Regions from separate parts of the Streptomyces sp. NPDC048361 genome, predicted to be linked through region 3. Evidence: riboswitches for the same ligand, from Rfam matches in the RefSeq annotation. Region 3 holds a riboswitch; each other region holds the start of a gene.

Region 1 (10,145 bases), on a different contig from region 3:
TGCGCGACTTCATTGAGCGTGCGCTGGTCGACGACGATGCAGGCGAGGTCGCGAACCTGAACTACTGGGCCTACTGGCTCGGCGCCGCCTCCAGTCCCCAGCCCAGCGACCTGTCCATGCGCGATCGCGACCTCACGGGTTGGGACCCCCTCACCCTCCTTCGCCTCCTCGTCCAAGGACTCCAAGAGGCCCCCACCTACGTTGAGTTGTACGCCCATTCCCTCTGGGCCCTCCTATATGCGCACCCCTGGCTCCCGCTGGCCACCCTTCCATCGCCGGCGTACTCGGTGAGAGTGTCGGACGCATCCTCGACGTCAGCGAGATGGCCCCACGATCCCGTCGTGATCTCGGCGCCGTGCAGCACCAGCCAGGCAACCGCACATGAGCAACGGAGGGCCACACATGGCAGACGACCAGAGCCGAGGCACCGCAGGCTTCCTGTTCGAGATGGGGATGCTCAAAAGGGCCAAGCGGTCCGGCTGGTGGATCGTCGGCGTCAAGGACCCCGAGACCATCGCCGAGCACAGCTTCCGCACGGCGATCATCGCGAGCGTCCTGGCCATGATGGAGGGCGCGGACCCGGCGAAGGCCGCGCTGCTCGCGGTCTTCCACGACACCCAGGAAACCCGGGTCAGCGACATCCCGCGCATCGGCCGCCGCTACCTGAAGGCCGCCTCCAACGAGGAGGTCACCGCCGATCAGGTCTCCGCCGCACACCCTGCCGTCACAGCCGGCGTCCAGCGGATCGTCGAGGAGTACGAGAGCGGCGACAGCCCCGAAGTGATCGTCGCCCATGACGCCGACAAACTGGAATGCCTCGTCCAGGCCGTCGAATACCGCGAGCAGGGCTACGCGAACGTACAGAACTGGATCGACACCAGCTTGGCCAGCCTCAAGACCACCTCGGCCAAGGCCCTCGCCGAGGCAGCCCTGAGCATGCCCTCCCTGGAGTGGCAGCAGACCTATCTGCCCCGCTGAATGATGGGACTGCCGACAGGTGAACCCGCTGGTCAGTGGGCCCTCTTGCGTGAGCGATGCGTGAGCGGACGCGCCAGCACGGGGCACCCTAGTACGGACTGATGAAGGGATCACCTCTCGCTGACCAGGCAAAACAGGACGACGGGGGAGTGGTCAAGGCCGCCCAGCACGATCTTGCCGGGACTTTTAATCCGTTGGTTGTCGGTTCGAGTCCGACATGGCCTACCGGTCGGAGAGGTAGCGATACCTGTCTGACCAGCGGGTTCTTCGGCCCGATCGGATACGTCCGGTCGGGCCGGATTCGTTGTGACCGCTCTGCGGCCCACGTGAGTGCGCGAAGAGTGCGCGAGACGCTGGCGCGCGGTCCGCACCGAGGGCGACTCCGGCGCTCTGGAAGTCCGTGCTCACACGGGCGAACATGCCTGCGCCCAGCGCTAGTTGGAGAACCAGAATGCGGGAACGAAATCGCCGCGTCTGCTGATTGCAACAGATTGCGAGTCAGCGGCTGGGCATGTTGGTTGCCAGCAATCGGGCATGACGAAACGCCCCCTGCCGGCCAGTGCCCCCACGCCGAGCAGCCCCCGGCGTGCGGCTGGCGACGGCCCTCCGCTCGCCGCCGTGCTCCGTCCTGTCCCGGCCTCCCGGGTACATGGTTCGGAGCACCCCTCCCGATGGCGTAGAGTTGTGTTTACCGACGCGGGGTGGAGCAGCTCGGTAGCTCGCTGGGCTCATAACCCAGAGGTCGCAGGTTCAAATCCTGTCCCCGCTACTGAACGAAGAGGCCCGGCACTTGTTTCAAGTGCCGGGCCTCTTCGCGTACCCGGATCCCCTCCCTGCCCCTGTCCCCGTCGGCAGCGCCAGCGCCATCGCCATCGGCATCGTCATCGACGGTTGACCTTGACGTAACGTCAAGATCTAGCGTGGTCGCTGTGAACGGCAAGGAATGGTCGATCCAGGAGATCGCCAAGAAGGCCGGGACGACGAGTCGCACCCTGCGCCACTACGGGGAGCTCGGCCTGCTCGTCCCCAGCCGGATCGGAAGCAACGGCTACCGCTACTACGACCAGGACGCCCTCGTCCGGCTCCAGCGCGTCCTGCTCCTTCGGGAGCTGGGGCTCTCGCTGCCCGTGATCGCCGAGGTCCTGGAGGGCGAACGCGATCCCGCCGCCGCGCTGCGGACCCATCTGCGCCTGCTCGAACAGGAGCGGGAGCGCATCGCGCGCCAGATCGCCTCCGTACGGACCACCTTGCACAAGACCGAGGAGGGAGCGGAGCTCATGGCAGAGGAAGTCTTCGACGGGTTCGACCACACGCGGTACGAGGAGGAGGTGAGCCGGCGCTGGGGGAGGGCCGCGTACGAGAAGGGCGACCGCTGGTGGCGCTCGCTCACCGACGAGCAGAAGCAGGGGTTCCGGCGGGAGCACGACGACATCGCCCGTGACTGGGGGCGGGCCCGCGCGGACGGGGTGGCCGTCGACGCAGACATGGCCCAGGACATCGCCCGGCGCCATGTCGCCTGGCTGTCCACCACGACGACCGTCGGCAGGTCGTACGTGACCGGGCTCGGACGGATGTACGTCGACGACCCCCGCTTCGCCGCCACCTACGACGAGCACGGCGAGGGCACGGCGGTCTTCGTGCGGGACGCCCTGGCGGTGTACGCGGAACGCCATCTCACGGACGAGCCGGCCACCGGGGGAGCGTGCGCGGAGTAGTCTCGCGTGCGCGATGAGTGAGTACGCGGGTGCGGGTGCGGGTGCGGATGCGGATGCGGGTGGAGATGCGGATGCGGGTCGGCGGCGGGCACCACGGCGGAGGACGTTGGCCGTGCTGCTCGCGCTCGCCCTGTGCGGGCTCCTCCGGAGCGGCTGCCAGGTACAGCCGGCCGGGCTCGTCCCCGCATCCGTACCGCTGCCCGCCAAGGCGGCGGTCGTGCGGCCCTCGGCGGCCCCCGCGGGCTGCCGGCTCAACCGCGGCGGCTGGGCGGAGCTGCCCTGCGTCCCGGACCAGGACGCCCACCACCGCCACACCAGGGGAAGCTGCGCCCGGGGCCGCCCGGGGCCCCATCGGTGCCGTCTGCGCTGAGCGTGCAAGCGGTTTCTGCACTCCGATGGGCGCGTCCGAGTCGCCGTCGGGCCCGGCAGGGGCGAGGCTGGACTGGTGCGGCAGCAGCGAGCGGAAGGCGAAGGGCGCCTGGTACGGGTGCTACCCGTGGTCCTGGTCGTCGTCGGCTTCGTCTTCGACGCCTCCACGCCGCCCGAGCTGACCGCCGCCGCGCTGTTCGCGGGCGCGCCGGTGGCCGCCGCCCCGTTCTACTCCGAGCGCGGCACTGCCGCCGTCGGCCTCGGCTCGGTGGCCGCCATCGTGGCGCTCTGGTTCATACACGACCTGCCCAACCTCGGTGAAGGCGCCAGCGAACTGTTCACCGTGCTCACGGTGAGCGCGCTCGCGCTCGTCATCAACCGCATCCTGCGCCGCAGCGGCGAACGGCTCGCCTCCGCACGCGTCATCGCCGAGACCGCGCAGCGGGCCGTGCTGCCCGCGCCCGCCGGCCGGATCGGCGGGCTGCACGTCGCCGCGCGGTACGAGGCCGCACAGGCGGACGCGTTCATCGGCGGGGACCTCTTCGCCGTGCAGGACACCCCCTACGGGGTCCGGCTCATTGTGGGTGACGTCCGGGGTAAGGGGCTCCAGGCAGTGGAGGCGGTGGCCGTGGTGATCGGCGCGTTCCGCGAGGCCGCCGAGCAGGAGTCCTCTCTGGAGGCGGTGACCCAGCGCCTGGAGCGGGCACTGGCCCGCGAGGGAACCCGACGCGACCGGCTCGACGCGGTCGAGGGGTTCACCACGGCACTGCTCGCCGAGATCCCGCGCGGCGACGGCACCGTACGCCTGGTGAACCGGGGCCACCCCGAGCCGTTCCTGCTCCACCGGGACGGGTCCTTGGACGTGCTCGTGCCGAGCGAGCCCGCGCTGCCGCTCGGCATGGCCGACCTCGGGGTGTGGCCGGACCGGTCGGACGTACGCCCCTTCCCGCCCGGCTCCACGCTGCTGCTCTACACGGACGGGCTCTCCGAGGCGCGCGACGGGACGGGCACCTTCTACCAACCCGCCACCCGGCTGCGCGGCGCGATCTTCCCGGGCCCGGACGAGGTCCTGGACGCGCTCGTCGACGACGTACGCCGCTATACGGGTGGCGGCACGAGCGACGACATGGCGTTGCTGGCGGTGGCCCGCCCGGCCGAGGGCCAGCCCGACCGGCGCCGTACGGTCAAGATCGTCAAGTGAGGGCACAGGGCAGCGCGTGGGGTTCGGTCGCCACGGTGGGTGCGCAGGGGGCCTTCACGGTGGGTGCCCGAAAGGTCTCGCTCCGCATAACAATTGACGCACCGTCAGGATCTTGATGTTTAAGCGGGTGTGACGCAGGAAACCGTGAGGGGTCGTCAAGTCGCCCGGTTTGCCCCGACAATCGCCGCTAAGTCCAAGCCAGGGCCGTTAACGATCAGTGGGAACGGCTTGGAATCCATACCCGCTGTCTATTAACGTTCGATAACGCAGCGCGGCCGTACCAGCCGTCGCAAAGGCGGCACCGTGCGCATGCGCCGAATCCCGAAAGGGAACCGGGGAACCACAAACTTGGGGTGAATCGGACGTCCGTCATGGGCGCTCGTAGGAGACCTTCCTGCTCCGAACCCGGCAGCTAACCCGGTAGGCGAGAAGGAAGGAAAGGAGCGCCCCTCGTGGCGTCCAACGACCCTGCCCTCGACACCCCCCTCCCCCTCCCCTCCCTGTACGGGGAAGCCCCCGGCGAGAACGAGAGCTGGGAGGAGTGGGACCCGACCGAGGAGTCCGTACGCTCGGTCCGCGGCCGGCACAGAGTCGCCAAGCAGCGCGGCGGACTGGCCCGCAGCTCGACCGTCCTGGGCGTCGGCGTGATCGCGGCGGTCGGCGCGGGGGGCATGGCCACGGCACAGAGCAAGCCTCCGGTCTCGATATCCCTGCCCGACTCCCTCACGGACCACCTGCCCGACCTCGGCTCGCTGCCGGGCGTGGGCGCGCTGGTCGGCCACGACGGCGCCTCGCACGACGGTCACGAGGGTCACACCGGTACGGAGGCGGAGTCCGGCGGGTCGGCAGGGGAGTACGGGGAGACAGGGGAGTCCGGCGGGTCGGCCGCGGACCGGGCCGACCGGAAGATCGCCGCGTCGCCGCTGACCATGGCCGGGCTCTCCACCTCCGAGGCCGAAGCCGGCGCCACCGATGCGGGCGAGGCGCTGCGCGCCCGCATCCTCCAGCAGGCCGAGCAGCAGAAGGCTGGGGCTCTCGCCGAGGCGAAGGCGGTCGCGCAGAAGGCCGCGGCCGAGAAGGCGGCCGCCGAGGCCAAGGCCGCACAGGGCGCGGCGGAGGCGAAGGCCGCCGCCGAGAAGAAGGCGGCGGACGAGGCCGCGGCGAAGAAGGCGGAGCAGGAGCGGCTGGCCAAGCTGGCCGCGGCGTACTCCCTGCCGGTCGGGTCGTACACGCTCACCTCCACGTTCGGTGAGGCCGGCTCGATGTGGTCGTCGGGCCACCACACCGGCCTCGACTTCGCGGCCCCGACGGGTACGCCGCTCAAGGCCATCCATTCCGCGACGGTCAAGTCGGCGGGGTGGGCGGGGGCGTACGGGTACCGGACGGTGCTGGTGCTGGATGACGGCAGTGAACTCTGGTACTGCCACCAGTCGTCGCTCGCGGTGAGCGTGGGGCAGAAGGTGTCGACGGGGGACGTCATCGGGCGGGTCGGGGCGACCGGGAACGTGACGGGCCCGCACCTCCACCTGGAGGTCCACACCCCGTCCGGCACGGGCATCGACCCCATGACGTGGCTCCAGTCGAAGGGGCTCCATCCCTGAGGTTCCCCCGGGCCCGTGGCGGGGTTGCCCTTGGCAGGGTGGCCGGCGGAGGCATCTTCAGCCGGTCCGGCGTTCGAGGACGGGCGGAATAGGCCTGCATGGACGGGGGTTGAGGTCGCCATGACCTCTCTTCGCGCGCTCGGCGGCTCGGACCTCTCCGTCTTCCCCCTCGCCCTCGGCGGCAACGTCTTCGGCTGGACCGCCGACCAGGACCAGTCGTTCGCCGTCCTCGACGCCTATACCGCCGGCGGGGGCAACTTCGTGGACACCGCCGACGCCTACTCGAAGTGGGCCCCCGGAAACTCCGGCGGTGAGTCCGAGGCGATCATCGGCGCGTGGCTGGGCGCCCGGGGCAACCGGGCCGACATGGTCATCGCCACCAAGGTCGGCGCGCACCCCCGGTACGAGGGGCTCGCCGCGACGACGATCAAGGCCGCCGCCGAGGAGTCGCTGCGCCGCCTCGGCACCGACTACATCGACCTGTACTACACCCACTTCGACGACACCTCCGTTCCCGTCGAGGAGATCGTCACCGCCCTCGACCAGCTGGTGAAGGACGGCAAGGTCCGGGCGATCGCCGCCTCCAACATCTCCCCGGAACGGCTCCAGGAGTCCCTGGACTTCTCCGACCGCGAAGGCCTCGCCAAGTACGTGGCGCTCCAGCCGCACTACAACCTCGTCTCCCGCTCCACCTACGAGGGCACGCTCCAGGACACCGCCTCACGCGCGGGCCTCGCCGCAGTCCCCTACTACGCGCTCGCCTCCGGCTTCCTCACCGGCAAGTACCGCCCGGGCCAGAGCGTGGACAGTGCGCGGGCCGCGGGCGCGGGCAAGCACCTGGAGAGCGAGCGGGGCCGCAAGGTGCTGGCAGCGCTCGACCGCATCGCCCAGGAGCGCGACGCCGAGATCGCCACCGTCGCGCTGGCGTGGCTGGCCGCCCGGCCCACCGTCGCCGCGCCCATCGCCTCCGCCCGCACCGTGGAGCAGCTGCCGGCGCTGCTCGCCGTCGCCGACCTGGAGCTGACGGACGAGCAGATCTCCGAGCTGACGGCCGCCTCAGCGTAGGTAGGGATGGGGCGCCCCGTACGGCGCCGGGCCTGGCTGTCCGTGCGAGGAGTGCTGCGGCTGCGGGGCGTACCGCGGGTGCGGGGCGTACGGCGCGTACTGGTTGTACTGCGCGTGCTGGGTGTAGGGGTGCGGGGGGCCCGGCTGCGGGGGCATCCAGATGCGGCCGGTCGCTCCCGCCGCGTACAGCAGCGCCGGGCCTGCGACCGGCTTGCGCTCCCACAGATGGTGGAGGAGCTCCTGCTCGCGGGCGGCGAAATCGGGCCCGGGACCGGTGGCGCCCGGACTGCGGTAGGCCCGGTGGCGCAGAAACGCGAGCGTGGTCGCGAACGCCTCGTACTCGGCGACCGCGCGCGCCGCGGCCTTCCCGCCGAAGCGATGGTGCGCGAAGTCGCGTGCTGTCGCGCGGGCCCGCATCGAGGACAACGCGAGCGGTTCGGCGGGCCCGAGCCAGCCGGCCGCCGCGTACGCGGGCAGCTCGGCCGCGACCGTACGCAACTCGCGCTGCCGGCTCCACACCGCGAGCCACGTGAGCAGCCCGAACACCGGGACCATGACCGCCCCGTACACGAGGTAGAAGCCGTACGTCCCGAACAGCGTCGAGCTGTTCCACAGGGCGTGCATGCCCATCGCGAGCACCAGGCCGAGCAGCGGGAACGCGACGCGGCGCAGCCGCCGGCCGGGCGGTGAGAGCGCGGCGAAGCCGAAGCCGATGCCGGACAGCACCGTGAACAGCGGGTGCGCGAACGGCGACATGACGACCCGTACGAAGAACGTCGCGGCCGTCGTCGAGGTGAGGCCCGCGCTGTGGCTGGCCTGGTCCTCGCCGAACGCATTGCCCAGGTACAGGATGTTCTCGGTGAAGGCGAAGCCGGTCGCGGTGAAGCCGGCGAAGACCACACCGTCGACGACGCCGTGGAAGTCGCGTCTCCGGAAGCAGAAGAGCAGCAGGACGGCCGCCGCCTTCGCGCTCTCCTCGACGATCGGCGCTATGACGCTCGCACCCAGGTGGTCGGCCGAGGACGGGTCGGCGGTGGCCGTGGCTATCCAGCGCGTCGCGAACGAGTTGGCGATGATCGCCACCAGGGCGGCTGCGCAGGCGCCCCACGCCAGGGCGAAGAACAGGTTGCGCCAGGGGCCCGGGTCGACCCGGTCGAGCCAGCGGAACGCGGCGCCGAGCAGCGGCACCGGGAGCACCGCGAGCCCGAGCCCGACCAGGAACCCCTCCGTGCCCGTCTGTTCCCGTACGAGCGCGAAGATGACCAGGCCGCACAGGGCGAGCAGGGTGATCAGGGCGCCGGCGCGGACGGCCTTGGAACGCCAGAAGTCGCGGCGCGGCCGGTAGCGCCACTTCGCCCGGTCCGGCGGGACCGCGTCGAAACGGGGCTCGTCCGCGCACGCCGGGACCGGCCGGGCCGGGACGGCCTGACCGGGCTGCGGGGGCGCCTGCCCGGGGTGCGGGCGGTGCGGAAGCGACTCGAAGGACACGAGACGACCCTAACGAGGGTCACTGACGATGCGCGACGGCGCCCGCACTACGCGCTGTGTGCGCCGGTGACGGCAGGGCCGGTTCAGGTTCGGGTTGAGGTCCGGAATCCGGCTCAGGTTCCGGAACCGGCGTGCTCGGCGCGGCGGAACAGGAGGTCGTGCACGACGTGGCCCTTGTCGAGGCCCTGGCCCTCGAAACGGGTCAGCGGACGGAACGCGGGCCGGGGCGCGTATCCGCCGTCCTTCACCGTGTTCTCGAAGTCGGGGTGCGCGTCGAGGACTTCCAGCATCTGCTCGGCGTAGTCCTCCCAGTCCGTCGCGCAGTGCAGCACGGCGCCGGGCTTCATGCGCGTCGCGGCGAGCGAGAGGAACTCGGGCTGGATCAGGCGGCGTTTGTGGTGCCGCGCCTTGGGCCACGGGTCCGGGAAGTACACACGGAGCCCGTCCAGGACCTCGGGCTCCAGCATCTCGCGCAGCAGGATGATCGCGTCGCCGTTGGCCACGCGGACGTTGCTCAGGCCGCCGCGTTCGGCGAGGCCGAGGAGGTTGCCCTGGCCGGGGGTGTGGACGTCGACGGCGAGGATGCCGGTGGCGGGGTCGTCGGCGGCCATCTGCGCGGTGGCCTCGCCCATGCCGAAGCCGATCTCCAGGACGACGGGCAGCCCCTCGAACATCTCGACCAGGTCGATCTTCCGCAGCCCGTCGATGTCGAAGCCCCACACCGGCCACAGGCGCTCCAGGTACTCGCCCTGGCCGGTGGTGACGCGGCTGCGGCGGGGTTGGAAGCTGCGGATGCGGCGCTCGTGGTGCGAGCCGGCGGGGTCGGCGGCGGGGCCGCCGGGAAACCGGGGCGCTTTGTCGCGCGGAAGGACCTGGCTTGCGGGGGCGGGGTCTTCTGGGGTGCGGGGCTGCTCAGACACAATGGGGCGATTCTACTGGGCGGAGTGCGGCGGGGTGTGGGTGCTGCGGGGTGCCTCCCCTCCCCCCGCCCCTGCGGCCCGCCTCCGGCCGGGCGACGCGGCCCCCTCCGGCGCGGCCCACGACCCCGGCTCACTTCTCGGGCGCGGCCCGGTGGGGCCGGCCACGCAGTTCCCCGCGCCCCCAACTACTCGGTGCCGGCCAGCATGTGCAACCTCAGCCCGTCCGGCGTTTGGGGACGAGCGCCTTTAAGGCGCGAACGGGGTCTGGGGCGGAGCCCCGGGGGCTGCACTCGCAAGTTGCACACGGCGGGTGGGTGGGTGAACGCGTTGGGGTCTGGGGCGGAGCCCCAGGTAGCTGCACCCTCACCTAGGTGCTCGGGCGGGCAGCGCGCCGCAGGCTGGGCGCCAGGACCCGCGCCGCCACCTCCCGGCCGATGGGCAGGGCCGCCGTCGCCGCAGGACTGGGCGCGTTCAGGACGTGGATCGTGCGCGGCGCCTCCCGGATCAGGAAGTCGTCGACCAGCGTGCCGTCCCGCAGGACCGCTTGGGCCCGCACCCCCGCGGGCGCCTCGCGCAGATCCGCCTCGGTGACCGCGGGGAGCAGCCTCCGCACCGCCTCGGTGAAGGCACGCTTCGACCAGGAGCGCCGCACCTCACCCGCCCCGTACCGCCAGTGCCGGCCGGCTATGCGCCACGAGCCCGGCCAGGCGAGCGTGCCGGCGAGCTCGCGCGGGCGGACCGTGCGCCAGTCGTAGCCCTCGCGGGCCGCGGCCGGCACCGCGTTGGGTCCGACGTGGACCGAGCCGTC
Region 2 (10,145 bases), on a different contig from region 3:
CCGACGAGTTGGAACAGGTCGCCGGCCGCCGCGCACAGCGTGCCCGTCGGCCCGGACCTACTGGCCAAACTCTCGTTGAGCGCAATGAGCTGTTCACGAACGATGGGGAGGACCGCGGCTTTGGAGCGCGCCAGTTGGTAGACCTGCCACAGATGCCTGTTCATGCGGAGCAGCGTTGATGGGTCACCCCGCCGCGCACCGTCCGCCATGGCTTCAGTCTCATCGGCCGACAAGGCCGCAAGAGCACCTGTCACAGCTATGGTGCGCAGGAATTCGCGCCGGATCATGTCGTCGTCATCCCCTGGGCCATAGGCATCACACGATGGCGGTCCCACCGGGTCCGTCGCAGCCTCCGGCGGCTTGGGCAGGAGCGCGTCGAGCGCCGACAGGTCGATGCCCAGCAGCCTTGCCAACTTCCGCCGTAACGGCGGCTGAATGTCAACGGGAACCCTTTCCCATCGGCTGACCGTCGTGCGGTCGACGCCGAGTTGGGCAGCAAAGCTCTCTTGACTGTAACCCAGCGCCTTGCGCCGCTTCGCGAGGCTCATGTCGCCCCCTCCAGTACGCCTGCGTCCGCGTCACCGAGGACGCACCCGTGCACAGATCTGCGTCAAGGCTGCCGCATCCATACCGTGGCCGCCCCCCTATTCGCCGCGGTTCCCTTGAACGCAGCAAGCAGCGAGGCGTCAAGGCTGGCAGGGATACAGACCATGACGATCAACATTCGGCCCCGAAGAGTGGCCGACCAAGGCCGCCGGAGAGTTCCGCATGACGAGCCTTCCAGAACGACACGACCAGGGGCTGTTCAACAGCTTGCCCCCAACCGGACCACCATCAATCTTGTTGTTGGAGAGCGAACCGGAATCAGCGTCGGTGGCACGGGTGTTCGTGCGGGAGTTCCTTGCCTTCCATGTCCGGGACCCGAGCGAGGACCACCTCGACGCGGCAGTGTTGATCACTTCCGAGCTGGTCACCAACTCGCTCAGGTACGGTACCGAGCCCGGTGACACCGTGCGGGTCGTCCTCGACGTCGACGACTTACGCACGCGCATCGAGGTCCACGACCCCGTGCGCCGTCGCCCCCGCATCCGGCGCGAGTCCGGGGAACGCGACCGCGGACGCGGCCTGATCATCCTCGACGCCCTCTGTCCCGGCGCATGGGGCGTCAACGACATTCCCTTCGGCAAAGCCGTGTGGGCGGAAGTGAAGACGGCGTGACGACAACCACCATCAACCCGCCGGGCCCGGGTGCATCGCCGGTCTCCGGCTGGCAACCGGCGTCTGCGCAACGGCCGTGTTCGTCTTCGCCGAATTGGGAACGGGCCGCCCCGGAGTGGACAAGACCCCGGGCCGAACGGCCGTGGCCGAGCGTACAAGCCCACAACCGGTATCCAGGAGGTTGAGCCAATGCGACCACCGCCCCCCGGCCACCCCGTGACCGCCTCCGTCCTCATCACCAATCCGAGTGACGAACTGCTCATCGTCCACCCCGCCAAACCCGACGCACCGTGGCAGCTCCCCGGCGGACTCGTTGAGCAGGACGAGTCCCCGCTCGAAGCCGCCCACAGGGAAGTAGTCGAAGAACTCGGCCTCTTCATCGACCTCTTGGAGTGCGACCTCTTCGCCGTCGAATGGCTGCAAGCGACTCGTATCGGCCGCTATGACCGCATAGCGATCTTGTTCGCCGGCCCCGTACTCCAGTCCGGCGACACCAACGACATCGCATTGCAGCGCGACGAACTCGACGCCTGGCGATGGGCCACGCACACCGAAGCCAAAATGCTGCTCCACCCCGCCATCGCCGCACGCATCAAAGGCCCGCTCCAGACCCCAAACAGGCCCATCTACCGTGAAACCAGATACGAAAGGACGTTATGAACGACTTTCCAGGCCGCACGCTGCGCATCGGCACCCGCAGCTCACCCATGGCTCTCGCCCAGGTCGAACACGTATCGGGCCTCCTACGCAAAATCGAGCCCGATCTCGACATCGAGGTCGTACCCGTGACGACCGAAGCCGACAAGTGGCAGGGCGACCTCGCGCAGCTCGGCGGTAAGGGTCTCTTCGTCAAAGAGATCGAGACCATGTTGCAGCGCGGGCAGGTCGACATGGCCGTGCACTGCATCAAGGACGTGCCGGGTGACGTACCCATGCCGCGCGGTCTGGTCTTCGCCGCCTACCTCCCGCGCGACGACGTATACGACGCCCTGCTCTTTCCGGAAGGGTCCGACCGCAAGACCCTCGACGACCTTCCGGCCGGCGCCACGGTCGCAACCTCCGCCGTGCGCCGTAAGGCACAGATCAACCGCGTCCGTCCCGACCTCAACGTCGTACGGGTCCGCGGCGCGGTCGGCTCCCGGGTCGAAAAGCTCGACGGGAAACGCAAGATCGACACCAAGCTCGATGCCATGATCCTGGCCCGCGCCGGACTCGAACGCCTCGGCATCGCCAACCGCGCCCGGCAGGTGTTCAGCGTCGACGAAATGTTGCCCGCAGTCGGCGCCGGCGCCCTCGGCCTCGAATGCCGGAAGGACGACGACCCCGTCGCCTACCTGCTTCAGCAGCTCAACCACGACCGCACCATGACCGAGATCACAGCCGAACGGGTCATGCTGCACGGCTTGCGCGGCCACTGCAACAGCCCAATTGCCGGGTACTGCATCACGGAACCCGACGGACAGCTCAGCCTGCGCGGAATGGTGTTCTCACGCGACGGCTCCAAGTTCGTCCACGCTCACATCTGGGGCGAGTCCATGAACGACCCCGGAGTACTCGGCTCGCGAGTCTGCGCCGAACTGCTACGACAAGGCGCGCGCGACATCATCGAGGGCATTCCGCATTGACCCCCGAGCAGCTCTGGACGTGGCCCCGGCCGTCCGCAGCCACGTTCGCGGGCGGGACCGGGGCCCCCTGCGTTTTGCGCCCACGACGCAGGCGTACAGAGCCGCCGGCGACATGCGAAAGGGCCGCCCCAGGGTGACAGCCCCGGAGCGGCCCAACTCTCACCCGCGTTGCCGCAGGTCAGACCTTGTCCTTCTCTCCCTCGATCTCTTCTGCCACTTTGTAGGCAATGCCATCCAGAATGTCGTGCTCGCTGACCACGACCTCACGGGCCCCCACCCGCTCCATGACGGCGAGCAGGACCAGCGCTCCGGCGGCGATGACGTCGACCCGCCCGGGGTGGAGCACGGGGATGCGGGTGCGCTCCTCGTGCGTGGAGGCGAGCAGCCGCTCGGTGACCGCGGCGACGTCCTCGTAAGGGATCCGTGAATGATGGATGGCGGCCGAGTCGTACGCGCTCAGGCCGAGCGCGATCGCGGCGACCGTGGTGACCGAGCCCGCGAGGCCGACCAGGGTGCGCGGTTCGGTCAGCGGCACGCTCCGGCCCGCGAGGTCGAGGGCCGCCTCGATGTCGGCGCGGATCGCCTCGATCTGACCGGGCGTCGCCGGATCGCCCGGGTGGTGACGCTCCGTCATCCGTACGCAGCCGATGTCCACCGAGCGCGCGGCCTCGACGCGCGTGGAGCCGACCACGAACTCGGTGGAACCGCCGCCGATGTCGACGACCAGGTACTCCCCGCCGCCGTTCAGTTCCTTGGTGGCGCCGGTGAAGGAGAACGCGGCCTCCTGGTCGCCGGAGATCACCTCGGGCTCGACACCCAGGATGGAGAGGACTCCGCGCACGAAGTCGTCCCGGTTCTCGGCGTCGCGCGAGGCGGAGGTCGCCACGAACCGGACGCGCTCGGCGCCCAGTTCCTTGATGACCGCGGCGTACTCGCGGCACGCCGCGAACGTGCGCTCCAGGGCCTCGGGGGCGAGCCGGCCGGTGCGGTCCACGCCCTGCCCGAGCCGCACGATGGTCATGCGCCGGTCCAGGTCGGTGATCTCACCGGTGGCCGGGTCCGCGTCGGCGACGAGCAGGCGGATCGAGTTCGTACCGCAGTCGATGGCGGCGACGCGCGTCACTTGGCCTCCCCCTCCCCGCACGGCGTCACGCACGGGCCCTTCGCCCACCACTCGGGCAGCAGCGCGATCGCCTCGTCGCCCAGCGGGTTGACACCGGGGCCGGCCGCCAGGGAGTGGCCGACCAGGACGTGCAGGCACTTGACCCGGTCCGGCATGCCGCCGGCGCTCGGGAAGCCTTCCAGGACCTCGATGGCGTCGCGCCGCGCGATGTAGTCCTCGTGGGCGGCGCGGTAGGCGGCGGCGAGGTCGGCGTCGCTCGCCAGACGCTCCGTCATCTCCTTCATGACGCCGTTGGCCTCAAGCGTGCCGATCGCGGAGGCGGCGCGCGGACACGTCAGGTAGTACGTCGTCGGGAACGGCGTGCCGTCCTCCAGACGTGGGGCCGTCTCGACGACGTCCGGGTTGCCGCACGGGCAGCGGTGCGCGATCGCGCGCAGCCCGCGCGGCGGGCGGCCCAACTGGTCCTTGAAGGCGGCGATGTCCGCGTCGGTGGGCTCGGTGCGGTCGGTCTGGGGCGGGGGCGTTTCCATGCCTGGGTCAGTCTCTATCGCTAGCGGTGGTCAGTTGGCGGAACGGTCGGCCTTGTCGACGCCGTCCCAGAGGTTGGAGTGCCAGGCGCGGCCGGTGGCGCCCTTGTCCTCGCGGTGCTTGTCCGCCGCGTCCGGGTCGACCACGGTGAAGCCGGTCTCCCCCGGGAACTGCATGTGCAGATGCTCGCGGGCCAGCTTCTCGATGTACGCGTCGTCCTGGAGCCGCGCCTTCTCGTCCCGCAGCCGCTCGACCGAGCTCCGGGCGTCGGCGGCCTTGCGCTGCTGATCGGAGATGTCGGCGCGCTGCGACACGTACTGCCGCATGGGGTAGGCGAGCGCGACGATCAGCGAGCAGAGCACGAGGGCGAGGAGCGCCGCGCGGCCGGTGAGCCGGGAGCGGCGGGCCTGGCGCTTGTTCTGCGACCGGTAGACGCGGGCCGCGGTCTGCTCGCCGAGCACCTTGAGCCGGGCCGCGGTGGAGAACCGGTCGCGGTCCTTGACCTTGGCGTCGTTGCCCATCGCTCTCCCGCCTCCCCGTCACACACGTACGTCCCCGGACACGGTACGGGACCGCGGCCGGGGACGTACGGACGACTGGCTAGGGCGTCAGCCGTTGCTGCTGCTCAGCCGGTGGAGCTGCTCAGCTCGTGGTGCTTGTGCTCAGCCCTTGAAGCGCGGGAAGGCGCTGCGGCCGGCGTAGACCGCGGCGTCGTCGAGGATCTCCTCGATGCGCAGCAGCTGGTTGTACTTGGCGACGCGGTCCGAGCGGGCCGGGGCGCCGGTCTTGATCTGGCCGCAGTTCACCGCGACGGCGAGGTCGGCGATGGTGACGTCCTCGGTCTCGCCGGAGCGGTGGGACATCATGCACTTGAAGCCGTTGCGCTGGGCCATCTCGACGGCGTCCAGCGTCTCGGTCAGCGAGCCGATCTGGTTGACCTTGACGAGCAGGGCGTTGGCCGAGCCCTCCTCGATGCCGCGGGCGAGGCGCTCGGGGTTGGTCACGAACAGGTCGTCACCGACGATCTGGACCTTGGAGCCCAGACGCGAGGTGATGGTGTTCCAGCCGGCCCAGTCGTCCTCGAACAGCGGGTCCTCGATGGAGACCAGCGGGTACGCGGAGACGAGCTCCTCGTAGTACTCGGTCATCTCGGCGGCCGAGCGGGACTTGCCCTCGAACTCGTACTTGCCGTCCTTGTAGAACTCCGACGCGGCGACGTCGAGCGCCAGCGCGATGTCCTTGCCCGGGGCGTAACCGGCTTCCTTGATGGCCTCAAGGATGAGGTCGAGGGCGGCGCGGTTGGACTCCAGGTTCGGCGCGAAGCCGCCCTCGTCGCCGAGGCCGGTGGACAGGCCCTTGCGCTTCAGGACGCCCTTGAGCGTGTGGTAGACCTCGGCACCCCAGCGAAGGGCCTCGGAGAAGGACTCCGCGCCGATCGGGGCGATCATGAACTCCTGGATGTCGACGTTGGAGTCGGCGTGCGACCCACCGTTGAGGATGTTCATCATCGGGACGGGCAGCAGGTGCGCGTTGGGGCCGCCCAGGTAGCGGAAGAGCGGCAGGTCGCTGGCCTCGGAGGCGGCGTGCGCGACGGCGAGCGAGACGCCGAGGATGGCGTTGGCGCCGAGCGAGCCCTTGTTGTCCGTGGCGTCCAGGTCGAACATGGCCTGGTCGATCAGGCGCTGCTCGGTGGCGTCGTAGCCGACGAGCTCCGGGCCGATCTGCTCGATGACGGCGAGGACGGCCTTCTCGACACCCTTGCCGCCGTAGCGGTTGGGGTCGCCGTCACGGAGCTCGATGGCCTCGAAGGCACCGGTGGAGGCGCCGGACGGAACTGCAGCACGGCCGGTGCTGCCGTCGTCGAGGCCGACCTCGACCTCGACCGTGGGGTTGCCTCGGGAGTCCAGGATTTCCCGGGCTACGACGACGTCGATGGACGGCACGAGCATCTCCTTCTGGGATGTGAAGCTAGATGTGACGCAAGCGGTGCAGGGACATGCGGGGTCGCGTTGGCCTTGCGACAAGAGCCTAACCGGCTCTGGGGGTCCGGCCAGCCGAGTGCCCGCCTCCTGGGACGAAAAAGGGCCCAAGGACCCCGATTGCCGGGCAAAGGACCACAACACTACTGCCTGGTAACAGCGAAAACCCCGGCCCGGCGCGTACGGGGGAATGCGCGCCGGGCCGGGGCGACCTGGGGGTGGGTCAGCTCAGCCGAGGTGCAGCTTCTGGCCCGGGAAGATCAGGTTCGCGTCCTTGACGATGTCCTTGTTCAGGTCGAACACCTTCTCCCAGCCACCCTTGACCCCCTGGGCGGTGGCGATGGTGCCGAGGGTGTCGCCGGACTTGACGGTGTACTCGCCGTCGCCCTGCTTGACCGGCTGGCTGCGCTGCTCGCCGCGGCTGGCCGGCGCGGACTCGGTGCGCTCGGACTTCTGCGACTGCTGCGGCTGGGCCTGCTTCTTCGGCTTCGAGGGCTTGGTGGCCTTCGAAGAGGAAGAGGACGAGCCGGAGGTGTCCACGTCGGCCTTGGCGCCGCCCGAGGTCAGGTTGCCGGCGCCGGCGCAGGACCAGGCACCCGGGCCCTGGATCGCGAGCAGCTTCTCGGCGGCGGCTATCTGCTGGCCCTTGGTGGCCAGGTCGGCGCGCGAGGCGTACTGGGTGCCGCCGGCGGCGGCCCAGGAGGAGTTCGAGAACTGGAGGCCACCGTAGTAACCGTTGCCGGTGTTGATGGACCAGTTGCCACCGGACTCGCACTGGGCGACGGCGTCCCAGGTCTGCACGGAGGCGGCGGAGGCGGAGCCCGCGGCCATCAGCGGGGCGGCGACAGCAGCACCGGTGACACCGGCCAGCGTGGCGACACGGACGGCCTTGGACGGGCGGCGGTGCTTGCCCTTGCCGGAAAGCAGCATGGAGTTCTCCTCACCGACGCCTGCGAGGTGAGCTGTCGGGTTCGGGCGTGAGCTGCCCGGCCGGACGCCGAAGCGTCCGTCTTCACCCCAAGCCGTTGCGGCAGTCCTGTGAACTGCCGGGCCCGGCACTTACCTTGGGTCCCCCGCTCCTGCCTACGGCGCATAAGCGTCGACTGTTCCCATCGGCCGACGGCAGGATTCGGCGTGCTCGGTCGACGGGGCTCGCGGTGACGAGCGAGTCCGACGAAAACACAGGCCCCGCCAATGTTCAAAGACGCACATCGGGGAGAAATCCCCCCTACTTGCGGCCACAGAAGGGATGTTTCCGCAGGTGAGGGGCGGGGCGGACGGACCGGGCAGACGGGACACGCCAGTTGAGGCGAAGAGACCCATGTCTCACTTGCACAGAACGGACATAAACCCGCGAACTAACCCTGCTGAGGCGTGGAGTTCGGGGCGGAGTTCGGGGTGGCGGCAGAGCTGGAGCCGGGGGTCGCCGAGGTGGCGCCCGGGGCCGTGCCGGCAGCCGTCAGGTCCTTCAGGTCCAGGCTCTGACCGGGAAGGATGAGATTGGGGTCGGTGCCGATCAGCTGCTCGTTGGCGTGGTAGAGCGCGGGCCAGCCGCCCTTGACCTTGTTCGCGTCGGCGATGACCGAGAGGTTGTCGCCGGCGCGGACGGTGTAGGCGCCGCTCGCGGCCGGGGGGTTGCCCGCCTCACGTGAGGCCCCGTCACCCCGCGAGGCGTGCCGTCCCGCGTCGCGCGCGTCGGTGGAGGTGCCCGCGTCGCCGGTGGCGCCCGGCGCCGACTGGCCGGCCGGGGCCGACGGCGTGCCGGCACCGGGCGCGGTGCCCGTGCTCTCCTCCGGCGCGGGCGTCCCGCGGTGCTTGCCGGGGCTCGCCGGGGTGGAGGCGGAGGGAGCGGGGGACTTGGCCGGCTCGCCCGACCCGGTGGCGCCCGGCGCCGGCGTGCCCGGCGTCGCGCCGCCCGGCGTCGCGGAGGCGTCGGGTGTCTTGGTGGCGGGGGTGGCCGGGGCCGACGGCGCGGACGACGGCGTTCCGTCCGAGGTGTCGGGCACGCCCGGGTCGACGTCCGCCGAGCCGCCGCCCTTGGTGAGCCCGGCGCCGGTGCCGCAGGAGGCGAAGGCGCCCGGGCCCTTGGCGGCGAGCACCTTCTCGGCGACGGCTATCTGCTGGGCGCGGCTGGCAAGGTCGGCGCGCTGCGCGTACTCGTTGCCGCCGTACGCCTCCCAGGTGGCCTGCGAGAGCTGGAGGCCGCCGTACAGGCCGTTGCCGAAGTCGGCACTCCACATCCCGCCGGACTCGCAGGAGGCGACCTGGTTCCAGGTGCCGGCGTCCGCGGCGCTCGCGCCGGTCGCGGCGAGCAGGGGAAGCGCGATGGCGGACCCGGTCACTCCCGCCGCTACGACGAGGGCGGGTGCCTGGCGGGGTCGACGATGCCGTCCATTCCCGGAGCGCATGCGAAAAGCCTTCCGTGTGACTGCTGAGCCGAATGAACGGTGAACGTAGCCGTACTCGAACGCCTGTCACAAGTCGATGGCACCGCGATCACGTAAAAGTCACAGTCTTGACGATGTGTCAGATGACGCCGGGATTCCGTTTACCGGCGGGCTGCGTGCCGGGTGGCGTGCCCGGCGGTGTGCCCGGCGCGCCCGGCGGCATGCCCGGCGCCGTGAACTCGACCGGCAGGGTGCGCAGTCCACGCATGATGAGCCCGCCGCGCCAGCGCAAATCGTCAGGTTCCCCCGCGAGACGCAGGTCAGGCAGGCGGCGCAACAGGGTCGCGAGCGCGGTCTGCCCCTCCAGTCGCGCGAGCGGCGCACCGAGGCAGTAATGGATGCCGTGCCCGTACCCGAGGTGCTGGTTGTCGCGCCGGCCGAGGTCGAGCGTGTCCGGCTCGTCGAAGCGTTCCGGGTCGCGGTCGGCTGCGGCGAGCACCACGAGGACCGGGTCGCCGGCCGCGATGTCCTGGCCGCCGAGGGTCAGCGCCTCGGTGGCGAACCGCCAGGTCGCCAGCTCGACGGGCCCGTCGTAGCGCAGGAGTTCCTCGACACCGGTCGCCAGCAGGTCGCTCTCGCCCGCGGCGAGCGAGGCCTGGAGCCGCTCGCGCTGGCCGGGGTTGCGCAGCAGGGCGTACACCCCGTTCCCGATCAGGTTGACGGTCGTCTCGAACCCGGCGAACAGGAGGATGAACGCCATGGCGGCGGCCTCGTTCTCCGTGAGGTGCTCGCCGTGGTCGCTCGCCTCGATGAGCCGCGAGATCAGATCGTCGCCGGGGTTCTCGCGCTTCTTGCGGATGAGCTCGGCGAGGTAGTTGCGCATCTTCTTCACCGAGCGGGCGACTCCGCCGCGCGGGCCGCCGCCGTGCCGGATCATCATGCCCGCCCAGTCGCGGAAGTCGTCCTGGTCCTCGCGCGGGACGCCGAGCAGATCGCAGATGGCGTAGATGGGGAGCGGGAACGCGAACTCGTGGATGAGGTCGGCTTCGCCCTTCGCCGCGAAGGAGTCGATGAGCTGGTCGGTCAACTCCTGCACGCGGGGGGCGAATTGAGCCACCGTACGAGGTGTGAACGCCTTCGACACCAGGCGGCGGAGCCGGGTGTGGTCCGGCGGGTCGATGTTGAGCAGATGCGTCATCAGCTCGGCCTTGCGCTCGCCCGGGATGCCCGTCTTGCCCTTGGCGTGGGCCGGCTCGGCGTGATGGGCGGGGTTCTTGGAGAGCCG
Region 3 (10,145 bases):
ACGGCGAGGGGCTGCCCGCCCTGCTCGCGGTCGTCGCCGTCGCCGGGGTCCTGTCCAACCTCATCAACAACCTGCCCGCCGTTCTCGCGCTGCTCCCGGTGGCGGCCGCCGGCGGGCCGGGACCGGTCCTTGCCGTCCTGATCGGCGTCAACCTCGGCCCCAATCTCACCTATGTGGGGTCGCTCGCCACCTTGCTGTGGCGGCGCATCCTGCACGAACACGACGACGCGCCGGCGCTCGGCGACTTCACCCGCCTCGGGCTGCTGACCGTTCCCGTCACACTGGTCGCGTCAACGGCCGCGCTGTGGACGGCGCTGCACATGATCGGAGGCTGACCGCATTTCATGAGCGTCATCATCTGGATCACCGAGGGGACCTGGCCCGCCTGTGTGGACGCCGCGCGCGAGCACACCGCGGCCGACGCCGACCTCGTCCTGCTGCATGTCACCGACGACGCGGTGGCCGAGGCGGCTCACGGCGCGTTCGCCGGTCTCCTGGGCCGGGGCCACCGCGAACGCGATCCCGGCACCCGCCTCGAAGGCCTCTCCCGGGCGGCCGCCGACCACCTATTCGCCGAGGCCGAGCGGCGCTTGGACCGCCCGGCCCGCCGCCTCGAACTGCACGGCCGCACCGAGCGGGAGATCGTGCGCGCTACCGAGGGCGCCGACCTCCTGATCTGCGCCCGCGACGGCGACCGTACGCGTCTCGGCCCCCGCAGCCTGGACCCGGCGACCCGGTTCGTCGTGGACCACGCGCCCTGTCCGGTCCTGCTCGTCTGGCCCGACGCGGCGCCCGGCCTCGGTTCGCTGCCGCCCCCGTCGCCCCCCGACCGCGCGGGACCCTGATTCAGGTAGGAAGAGGCATGTCCGAAGGAACCACACCGCCGGCCGCGGCCGCCGCATCCGCTGCCGGCACCGAGCCCGACATCGACCCCGATCTGCTTCCACGCGGCACGGCCGCCGCACAGGCGCTCGGCCCGGTCGTGGCCGTCGTGGCGCTCGGCGGAGCGGTCGGAGCCACGGCCCGCTATGCGGCGTCGCTCCTGTGGCCCACCGCGCCCGGCTCCTTCCCGTGGACGACCCTGGTGGTCAACGGCGTGGGCTGCGCCGTGATCGGCGTCTTCATGGTGATGATCACCGAGGTGTGGACGGCCCACCGGCTCGTGCGTCCCTTCTTCGGAACCGGCGTGCTCGGCGGCTTCACCACCTTCTCGACGTACGCCGTGGACATCCAGAAGTTCCTGGCCGACGGAAGCCCCCGCACGGGCCTCGCCTATATGACGCTGACTCTCGTCGTGGCGCTCGTCATGGTGGGGAGCGCCGTGTGGGTCACGCGCCGCACGCTCGGACAGGGGCGCGCCCGGTGAACTGGCTGCTTGTGGTGGCGGGGGCGATGATCGGCGCCCCGCTGCGGTTCCTCACCGACCGCGCCGTACAGGCACGGCACGACGGCGTCTTTCCCTGGGGCACGCTCACCGTCAACGTCGTGGGCTGCCTGATCCTCGGCGTGCTCACCGGCGCGGTCACCGAGGGCGCCGCGTCCTCACACGTCCAGCTGTTCGTCGGCACCGGCCTCTGCGGAGCGTTGAGTACGTACTCGACGTTCTCCTACGAAACGCTCCGGCTCGCCGAGGGCGGGATGAAGTTCTACGCCGCCGCGAACGTCCTGGTCAGCGTGGCGGCCGGGCTCGGTGCGGTCTTCCTGGGCGTGAGCCTCGCCGAGACCCTCTGGGGCTGAGCGCCGCCACACGGGGCCCAGGGCCTGGGGGCTGAGCGCCGCCACCCGGGCCGCGTCGCGAGGCCCCGCGCGCGGAGCCCGTCGGACGGGGCGCGCGGCGGACGGACCGCTTCGATCCGCGTCGCAACGAACCGCGCCCGCACGCAACCGATCCGGACCCTGTAGCGTCTACGAGCCTGTAGACATTCATCTCCCGCCCGTCGGGCCGTCACGCACAGGACGCCTCATCGCCCTGCCGCGTTTCCCGGCCGGGCGCGCCGTGCCCTCGAACCTTCGGAGAACCGCATCCCATGACGAGTCCCACCTCTTCGACGATGGCCCTGGACGGGGCGTCCATCGACGGCGGCCTGTACGGCGACATCACCGACTTCGCCCGGCACACGCACTGGCTGAACGGCCCGGTGTCCGCCTACACCAGTTACGGCGTCGCCCTCTTCGCGGTGTTCATGCTGGTCGGCTGGTGGATCGCCCGGCGCAAGGACGCATCGGTGATGGCGGCGGCGCTGGCCGCGCCGGTGGCGATGGTGCTCGCGTACGGGGTGAACGACGCGGTCAAGTCGGTGTTCACGGAGCCGCGCCCCTGCCGCGCCCTTCCGCACGACTTCCTCATCGAGAAGTGCCCGCCGCTGGACGACTACGCGTTCCCCAGCAACCACACCACGGTCGTGGCCGCGGCGGCCGTCGCCCTGTTCTTCGTCGACCGCCGTCTGGGCGCCGTCGCCACCCTGGCCGCCCTGCTGATGGGCGCCTCCCGGGTGTACGTCGGAGCGCACTATCCGCACGATGTGCTGGTCGCGCTCGTGGTCGGAGGCGTGGTCGCGTTCGCGGTGTCGTGGTCCGCACGCCGGTACGGGGCGCCGCTCGTCACCCGGCTGCGGTCCGGCGCGCTCAAGCCACTGCTCGCCTGAACCAGGCGCGCACCGGCGTCCAGAGCGACCCGGACCCCCGGGGTGTCTGACGGATCATGGCCGGGAGACCCTGATCTGTCAGACACCCCCTAGGCTCGACGACATGCTGCGAATCGTCGATGAACTCGCCGGACCCGGCCCCCTGCGCGTCTGCGCCCATGTCCCCGCCGACGGTGACGCGGGGACGGGGCTGCGGGTGCTGCTGACCGCGGACGTACTCGCCCGCGTCGTCGAACTGCGCGGCCGGGCCGTGCTCCTGGGGTGGACCGGCCCCGCGTACTCGGCGGCCGCCACCGGGCTGCGCCCGGCCGATGCCGAAGGCGACCCGGAGGCGATCGCCGAAGGCCTCGGCGGTCGGCCCGCCGTCCACCTCACCAGCGGCACCTACGCGGGGGCGACCACCGCGTGCCTGCGGATCGGCGAAGCCGCACTTCCGCCGCTCGACGACCTCGACCCTCTCGCGGTACGCGTGCTCCTGCTCGGCCACCCCTACGAGGAACCCGTCGCGGCCACGGCCGACGAGATCGACGAAGCGGCGCGCACCCTGAGTCGGTGGCGGCGCGCCGTGGCGCACTGGGCCGCCCACCCGTCGAAACCGATCCCCGCCGACCTGAAGGCCACGGCACGCGCCGCCCTGGACAGCCGCCTGGACACCGCCGCCGTCCTGCGCCTCCTGGAAGACCTGGAGACGGCGTCCGAGGTGCCGGAAGGCGCCAAGTTCGAGACGTTCTCCCACCTGGACCGTGTGCTCGGTCTGGAGCTGGTCCGCGAGGTGGGGACGGTCTGATCCCGAGGGGCCGGCAGCGCGGGCCGTCTCCTCAACGGGCTGTGTGGACCGTTCCGTGAAGCGGCCTGGCGGGCCTGGCGGGCCGTCCCCTCAAGTGACCCCGCGGACAAGGCAGTCGGTGATCGCACCTCACCCGTCGAAGCCGCCTTCGCTCAAGATCTTGTCGATGCGGCGGGATGGGGATGACGCCCCGGGCGAAGACGGACAAGCCCAACGCGCGTACCTCGGCGAGGTCGCGTATGACCCCGACCCCGTCCGCCATGAACGCCGCGATGCCCCGGCGTTGAGCGACAGCACACACGTTTCCGCCGGCCGGTGCGTGGTCCAGATCGCCCGACTCGACGACGACCGAATCCGGCGCGGCACGGTAAATGGCGGCGTGCAGCGTGAGGTTGTCGCCGGGGGGACACCGAACGGTGAATGCGGGACCTGCGACGCGCGGAATAGGCGACTACAAAGGGGGAATTCACATATCCATGACCTGCTCGCGTCCCAGAAGATGGGCGAGGATCGTCGGCGGAATGTTCTTGAATTCATTGATGTCGTACATGTTCTTCCTTGGGCAGGGCGCGAGTTGTCGGGGCCGGATGTCGTCCGCGGTCCTGGGGCGGCGAAGTCCCCCACGGTCTCAAGCGATCTGATCCGTCGCCAGAAGCCTTTCCAGCGTGAGCGGATCCGTGGCCGCCGGCGCCGTGCAGGCGTGCGCACCCGCGATCGCGCCGATACGTGCGCAGTGTTGCGGGGCGAGGCCGGAGAGCCTTCCGTACAGGAATCCGCTCACGTACGCGTCACCCGCGCCGTTGGTGTCCACGACGGGGGAGTGGGGCGGGAGCGCCGGGATGTGGCGCGGCGCGGCCTCTCCGCGCACCAGAAGATGGGAGCCGTCCGCTCCGGCCGTGGCCACCACGGTGTCCGCCCGGCCCTCGCGCAGAATCTCCCGCATGAGCGCCGTGGTGTCGGCGCCCGCGCCCGCGGCGCTGAGGAACACCAGATCGGAGCGGAGGGCGAACTCCCGGTGGTGCTCGGCGAGTCCGTCCCAGTCGTGCAGATCGGTGGAGACGGGGATGCCGAGGTCCTCGATGTCGTCGTAGAGGAAGCGTGCGAAGTTCATGATTGAGACGTGGGCGTGCCGGGTCCGGCGCAGTCGCGGCAGGTAGAAGTCGCGCGGCATCCGCAGGTCGGCGGGATCGCGGGCGTCGTAGAAGGACATTCTTCGGCCGTCCGCGGCCACCAGGTTCACCGCGCGGCGGGTGCCCGAGGGGGAGATGAGCGGGGCGAAGTCCACACCGCTCTCGGTCAGCCGTGTGCGTATTTGGGCGCCGGTCCAGTCGTCGCCGACACAGTCGATCAGCCCGACCTCCAGCCCGAGCGCCCGGGCCCCGATGGCCACATTCGCCCCGGTGTGACCCGGCCACTCCTCGATCGGGCCGACCTGGACCGAGTCGGCGAGCGGCACCGGCAGTGAGTCCACCCGGACGACGGTGTCCACTCCCGTCCCGCCGACCACCAGGACGTCGTACTCCGCGCTCTCTCGCGTCACCGCTCCACCTCTCCGTTGCCCCGCCGCCGGGAGGGCGGGCCGAGGCCATGATCGCGAAGGGGAGGTGTGGCGCGCGTCGCATTTCCCGGTTCGGGGCCGAACCCTATGCCGAGCGTAAAAGTCCCTAGTGTCCGAAATGGAATGCTATGGGTTTGGCGGCCACGTGCCGGAGAATGTCCCAATTAGGGCTAATGGGTTAGCCTCGCCGCTTTTGCCGCCGGGTCGTTCGGTTCCGGGATGGCCGAGTGAATTGGGTCACGCACCCAACGGGCTGTCAGAAAAATGCCCGAGCCCATTTGCCTTCATCGCAAAGCGAGTTGAGGACTTCGGCGGTGGCCTCCGGCGGCCACGGATTTCAGTGGATCAATATCCCGATCTTCCTCAATTAATTCTGGCCTTGTTTCCACTCGGTCCATTCGTTTACGTTCACCGTCAATCCGGATGGAACGCCGAATCCTGCCGCCGTCCGGAACCTCCCACACACGTATGGCAGGAGCGGGGGACCCAGGTAAGCCGCCGATCCGGATTCCGGAACGGCTGGGGTGAAGTCGCGTACACCGCGGCCGGACATCTCTGGTCCGAACCCGACAGCTCACCTCGCAGGCGACGGAGAGGACAACACCATGCCTGCAAAGGGCAAGCACCGCCGCCCCAAGTCCAGCTCGCTCAGCCGGGGGCTCGCCGCCGCCGGAACCGGCGGTGCCGTACTCGCCATGCCGGTGATCGGCGCGACCACCGCCTCCGCCGCCCCCGCGTCGGCCCACACCGCCACGGTGGCGAGTGTCGCCGCGGCAGCCAAGCCGGCCACGGCCGTGAAGGCGTCCCCCACGAGCTACGCCGTCGTCGCGGGAGACTCGCTCTCCAAGATCGCCGACGCCCTCGACGTGACCGGTGGCTGGAAGCAGCTCTACCAGGACAACCAGAGCGTCATCGGCAGCAACCCCGCCATCATCCACCCCGGCATTCGGCTCACCCTCAGTGGCCAGGACAAGGCGGCCGAGACCGCGCGTGACGCCTCGGCCGGCCGGGCCGACCGCTCCGCACGCCCGGCCACCCTGACCACCGCGAGCACGGCCTCGTACGCCAACAACCTCGACGGCTGGATCAAGCAGTCGCTGGACATCATGGGCCGGCAGGGCATCCCGGGCACCTACGACGGGATCTACCGCAACATCATGCGTGAGTCCTCGGGCAACCCGATGGCGATCAACAACTGGGACTCCAACGCGGTCGCCGGAACCCCCTCCAAGGGGCTCCTCCAGGTGATCCAGCCCACCTTCACCGCCTTCCACGTGCCGGGCACCTCCACGGACCTCTACGACCCGATCGCCAACATCACCGCGGCGTGCAACTACGCCGCCAAGACGTACGGCTCGATCGACAACGTCTTCGGCGCCTACTGAGACGACCGAGCGAACACCCAAGAAGGCCGGGCGCCCTCCACGGCGGAGGGGGTCCGGCCGGACTGTTGGTCGTCCGGACTTGGTCATCCGGACTGTTGATCACGGTGGCCCGGCCCGTGGCCGAGGTCCGCAGGTGCGGTGGCCACGCGGTGCCCACGCGGTGCGGTGCAACTTTCGTTCACCCGGCGGGGTGAACAATTTGAAGGCTGCACGTTTCTGCATACGCGTCTGTTCCTAGGGTGGTAGTGCGTCACCCCGGACCACGGTGACTGTCCGACTACCGTGCCCCCCGCACCCCGGGGGCCTTTGCTGGACCGGGAGTTGCCCATGGGAACCACCGCTCGGCCGTCCGTCTCGGCTCCTGTACCCCTTCCGCCGGGGCTGTTGCCTGAGCGGTGCCGTCATGCCCGTACACATCTGGTGCACGGGGTCACCGTCGTCGAGGTCCACGGCTGCGTCGACCTGGCCAGCGCCCCCGACGTACGGATGCACCTCGACGCGGCCACACAACCGCCCGGCGCCCGCGTGGTGGTGGACCTGCGGTCCGTGGAGTTCTTCGACTGTGCCGTCCTCGCCCTGCTCTGCCGGGCGCACCGCAGGATCCGGGAGCGCGGTGGCCGGCTGGGCCTGGTTTGCGTACGGCCGTGGCATCTGCGTGTCCTCGCTGCGGGCGGGATCTACGCGCTGATCCGGCCGGCCGCCACCGTCGAGGATGCGGCGCTCGCCTCACCGATCGGCCCGCGGGTGTAGTCCAACACCCTCTGAAAGAAACCCTGTTGGCGCATATGGCGATGCGTCACCGTGCGCTGTCGCGACGCATGTGACGGTACGTCGTTGCGCGCCCTTGCGATTCGGCGGCTGTCTCGAGGGTGCACCTTCCGCTGCCCTTCCGTACCTTCACTGGCGTTCCCCGCGGTGATAAGCACGTACAGCCGGACTTCGCGTCCCACCACCAAAGGGGTTCACGTGCACGCCCACGACAGCCAGCAGGGCCGATCCGTCTCGCCCGGCGGGCCCGTGCCGCGGGCCGCCGAACGGGGCGAGGCGCCAACGGTCGGCCAGGGCCTGGCGGGTGGCGGGTTCTCCCCGGAGCAGGTGCGCGCCCTTCAGCGGTCCGCCGGGAACGCCGCGGTGGCCGGACTCGTCGCCCAGCGGGCCGCCGCGGTGCAGCGCTCCGCCGTCCACGACGTACTGCGTGGATCCGGCCGGCCGCTGGACTCGGAGGTGCGTGCCGACATGGAGAGCAGGCTCGGCGCCGACTTCGGTGACGTCCGGGTGCACAACGACGTCGCGGCGCAGCGCTCCGCCGCCGAGATAGGCGCCCGCGCCTACACCTCCGGAAGCCATGTCGTGGTGGGCCGGGGCGGCGCCGACCGCCATACCCTCGCGCATGAACTCACCCATGTCATCCAGCAGCGCCAAGGACCCGTAGCCGGCACCGACACCGGCGGGGGCTTGAGCATGTCGGACCCTTCGGACGCCTTCGAGCGGGCGGCCGAGGCGAATGCCACCCGGGCGCTCTCCCAGCCCGTGGCCGACCAGCCCGTGGCCGACGCCGAGTCGTCCGCCGAACCCGTACAGCGAGTATGTGACGGGCCATCGCATGCACATTCCTCTGCCACCGCTCCCGCCGCCGTACAGCGGGCCGTTGGGTTCGAGTTCGAGGCGCAGTGGAACGTCCGGCGGGTCGCCGATCCCGTGGCCGACACCGCGATCCATGAGCAACGGATTTCGCAGAGAGACCGGTTGCTCAACGCCAAGCTCATGGAGCTGGTGATCAAACCCCAGGCGAAGCAGCTGACCGAGGAGGAGAAGGCCGAGTCCCCCGAGGCGCTCCGGGCTCGCTGGTTCGACGGGGAGTTCCTCAACGCGGTGGGCGAAAGGCGGCTCGAAGCAACGGAGTTCAAGCGGGGCAGTGCACAACGGGCCGCGACCGAGATGAGCCTGATGATCTCCAGTCAGATTCCCGAGGCGCCCCTGATGGGTGAGAACCTCGGCAAGGGGCGAGGGCCCGATGGCGTGGTGGTGCGGGGCACCAAGTACGACCTGACCGCGGACGCCAGCCCCTCGGGCGGCTCCAACCTGGAGTGGGTCACCGACCCGTTGGACACCGTGGCCGAGGTCGGCACCGTACTCGACGGCATCACCCGCATGGCCCGCTACCTCAACGGGCGCCAGAAGGACGCCTCCATCCCCTCCGAGGACGTTACCGCCGGAGGCGGCACGCCCGAGCCCCACCTGCGCATCTACCCCTTCAGTGGGGCGCTCTCGTTCTCCCCGCAGACCACCGCCGGGATGCGCCTGGACCGGCTGCCGGACCTCATTGGCTATCTGGCCGACAAGGACGAGAAGCCCAGGCCGAAGACCCTGGGCGGCATGCTGAACACCATGCACGGGAAGATCACGCATGCCGGTGAGCGGCGCGCGCGGGCACGCCGCGACCTCTTCGCCGGCGGGTTCGGTACGTTGCCCGCGGCCAAGGCGGGCGCGGAGCGGGCGGTGGGGGAGCTCAGCGCGACCCCTCCCGAAGGGCTCACCCTGTCCAAGGGCGACATCGGCAGCCTGACGGGTCTCGTCATGCATCTGGGCGCCTATGTGCTGGAGGGCGAGGAACTGCCGGCGGGCGCCAACGCCAAGTCGATCGCGGGCGGTCTCATGGCCCGCACCGATTTCGCCCACAACTTCGGTCTGCTGCCGCGCCCCGTGCAGGAGTACTTCCGCGAGCACCCGGACCAGTTCGCCACCCTGGTTCTGAGGGCCGTCGACCGCGAGGGGAACATGCCATTGTTCGGCGCGTCGGTGGAGCGCGGTCTGGCGAACGACCGCACCCAGACCACGATCACGCTGACCCGTGCGAAGTGGCTCCGAACGGTGGCCCTCGGACACGACCTGCTGAAGAACACCGAGCACCTGACGCCCGAGCAGCGGGACATGGTCGACGACGAGCCCGGGGCGCAGGCCGTCCACAAGTCGCTCGGCGCGCTGGGCGACCAGGACAACAGCGTCACCGTGAAGAAGCAGGAGATCCAGCTGATGGTGGCCGAGCTGCGCCGCATGGAGGACCGGGTGCCTGCGGAGAAGCTGAAGCCTCTGGCCGTGGCCGCCTTCAAGCTGATCGAACAGCTCAACAACGGAAAGGACCTCAAGTACGCCAAGCGGGACTAGCCTTGAGGCAAGGCCGGCACCGGGCGGCGTATCGTTTCGCGGGTGACAGCGAAGCGAAAGATCATCCTTTCCATGTCGGTCTCGCTCGACGGCTATTTCGAGGGGACCGAACGGCAGATCGACTGGCACAAGGTCGACGACGAACTGCACCGGCATTTCAACGACGAACTCCGCACCATGGGCGCCTTTCTGGAAGGCCGGGTCACACACGAGCTCATGGCGGGATTCTGGCCCACGGCCGACGCCGATCCCGATGCGCCCGCGCCGGTGGCCGAATTCGCCCGGATCTGGCGGGAGATGCCGAAAGTCGTGTTCTCCCGGACTGTCCAGGAAGCCGAATGGAACGCCGTTGTCAAACACGAGGTCGTGGTGGAGGAGATCGAGGCGCTCAAAGCCGGGTCGGACGGAGACCTGGCGCTGGGCGGGGCGGACCTGGCGGCGTCCTTCCGGCGCCACGATCTCATCGATGAGTACCGCCTCTACGTCCACCCGGTCGTGCTCGGCAGGGGCCGGCCCCTGTTCATCCCCGACGACCCGGCCTCGGCACAGGCCGACGGATTCCGCGAGCTGCGCCTCGTCGAGACCCGTACCTTCGGGAACGGCGT

The links. A riboswitch is a leader RNA that binds a small molecule or an ion and turns the genes downstream of it on or off. The one in region 3 is predicted to bind cyclic di-AMP.
Region 1: linked by a shared signal. The riboswitch ahead of AB0D31_RS30050 (M23 family metallopeptidase) and the one ahead of AB0D31_RS25770 (LysM peptidoglycan-binding domain-containing protein) in region 3 are both predicted to bind cyclic di-AMP.
Region 2: linked by a shared signal. The riboswitch ahead of AB0D31_RS30690 (transglycosylase family protein) and the one ahead of AB0D31_RS25770 (LysM peptidoglycan-binding domain-containing protein) in region 3 are both predicted to bind cyclic di-AMP.

Annotation. Positions count from the first base shown of each region.
Region 1 covers NZ_JBEZKW010000073.1:15,657-25,801, forward strand. Annotated here, with positions in the region: gene AB0D31_RS30025 (HD domain-containing protein) at 403-978, shown strand; tRNA gene AB0D31_RS30030 (tRNA-Met) at 1,674-1,747, shown strand; gene AB0D31_RS30035 (MerR family transcriptional regulator) at 1,908-2,693, shown strand; gene AB0D31_RS30040 (hypothetical protein) at 2,806-3,063, shown strand; gene AB0D31_RS30045 (PP2C family protein-serine/threonine phosphatase) at 3,139-4,263, shown strand; cyclic di-AMP (ydaO/yuaA leader) riboswitch at 4,566-4,705, shown strand; gene AB0D31_RS30050 (M23 family metallopeptidase) at 4,764-5,864, shown strand; gene AB0D31_RS30055 (aldo/keto reductase) at 5,985-6,929, shown strand; gene AB0D31_RS30060 (PrsW family intramembrane metalloprotease) at 6,921-8,417, opposite strand; gene trmB (tRNA (guanosine(46)-N7)-methyltransferase TrmB) at 8,531-9,340, opposite strand; gene lhgO (L-2-hydroxyglutarate oxidase) at 9,705-10,145, opposite strand, start outside.
Region 2 covers NZ_JBEZKW010000078.1:5,250-15,394, reverse strand. Annotated here, with positions in the region: gene AB0D31_RS30730 (helix-turn-helix transcriptional regulator) at 1-548, opposite strand, end outside; gene AB0D31_RS30725 (ATP-binding protein) at 769-1,218, shown strand; gene AB0D31_RS30720 (NUDIX hydrolase) at 1,408-1,878, shown strand; gene hemC (hydroxymethylbilane synthase) at 1,875-2,843, shown strand; gene AB0D31_RS30710 (Ppx/GppA phosphatase family protein) at 3,022-3,966, opposite strand; gene AB0D31_RS30705 (DUF501 domain-containing protein) at 3,963-4,496, opposite strand; gene AB0D31_RS30700 (septum formation initiator family protein) at 4,527-5,015, opposite strand; gene eno (phosphopyruvate hydratase) at 5,157-6,443, opposite strand; gene AB0D31_RS30690 (transglycosylase family protein) at 6,702-7,403, opposite strand; cyclic di-AMP (ydaO/yuaA leader) riboswitch at 7,406-7,574, opposite strand; gene AB0D31_RS30685 (transglycosylase family protein) at 7,832-8,881, opposite strand; gene AB0D31_RS30680 (cytochrome P450) at 9,000-10,145, opposite strand, start outside.
Region 3 covers NZ_JBEZKW010000051.1:9,803-19,947, reverse strand. Annotated here, with positions in the region: gene AB0D31_RS25810 (SLC13 family permease) at 1-335, shown strand, start outside; gene AB0D31_RS25805 (universal stress protein) at 345-845, shown strand; gene AB0D31_RS25800 (CrcB family protein) at 863-1,366, shown strand; gene crcB (fluoride efflux transporter CrcB) at 1,363-1,737, shown strand; gene AB0D31_RS25790 (phosphatase PAP2 family protein) at 2,028-2,645, shown strand; gene AB0D31_RS25785 (hypothetical protein) at 2,749-3,432, shown strand; partial or broken gene AB0D31_RS25780 (RraA family protein) at 3,593-3,982, opposite strand; gene AB0D31_RS25775 (PfkB family carbohydrate kinase) at 4,061-4,972, opposite strand; cyclic di-AMP (ydaO/yuaA leader) riboswitch at 5,410-5,593, shown strand; gene AB0D31_RS25770 (LysM peptidoglycan-binding domain-containing protein) at 5,596-6,375, shown strand; gene AB0D31_RS25765 (STAS domain-containing protein) at 6,760-7,125, shown strand; gene AB0D31_RS25760 (DUF4157 domain-containing protein) at 7,342-9,540, shown strand; gene AB0D31_RS25755 (dihydrofolate reductase family protein) at 9,613-10,145, shown strand, end outside.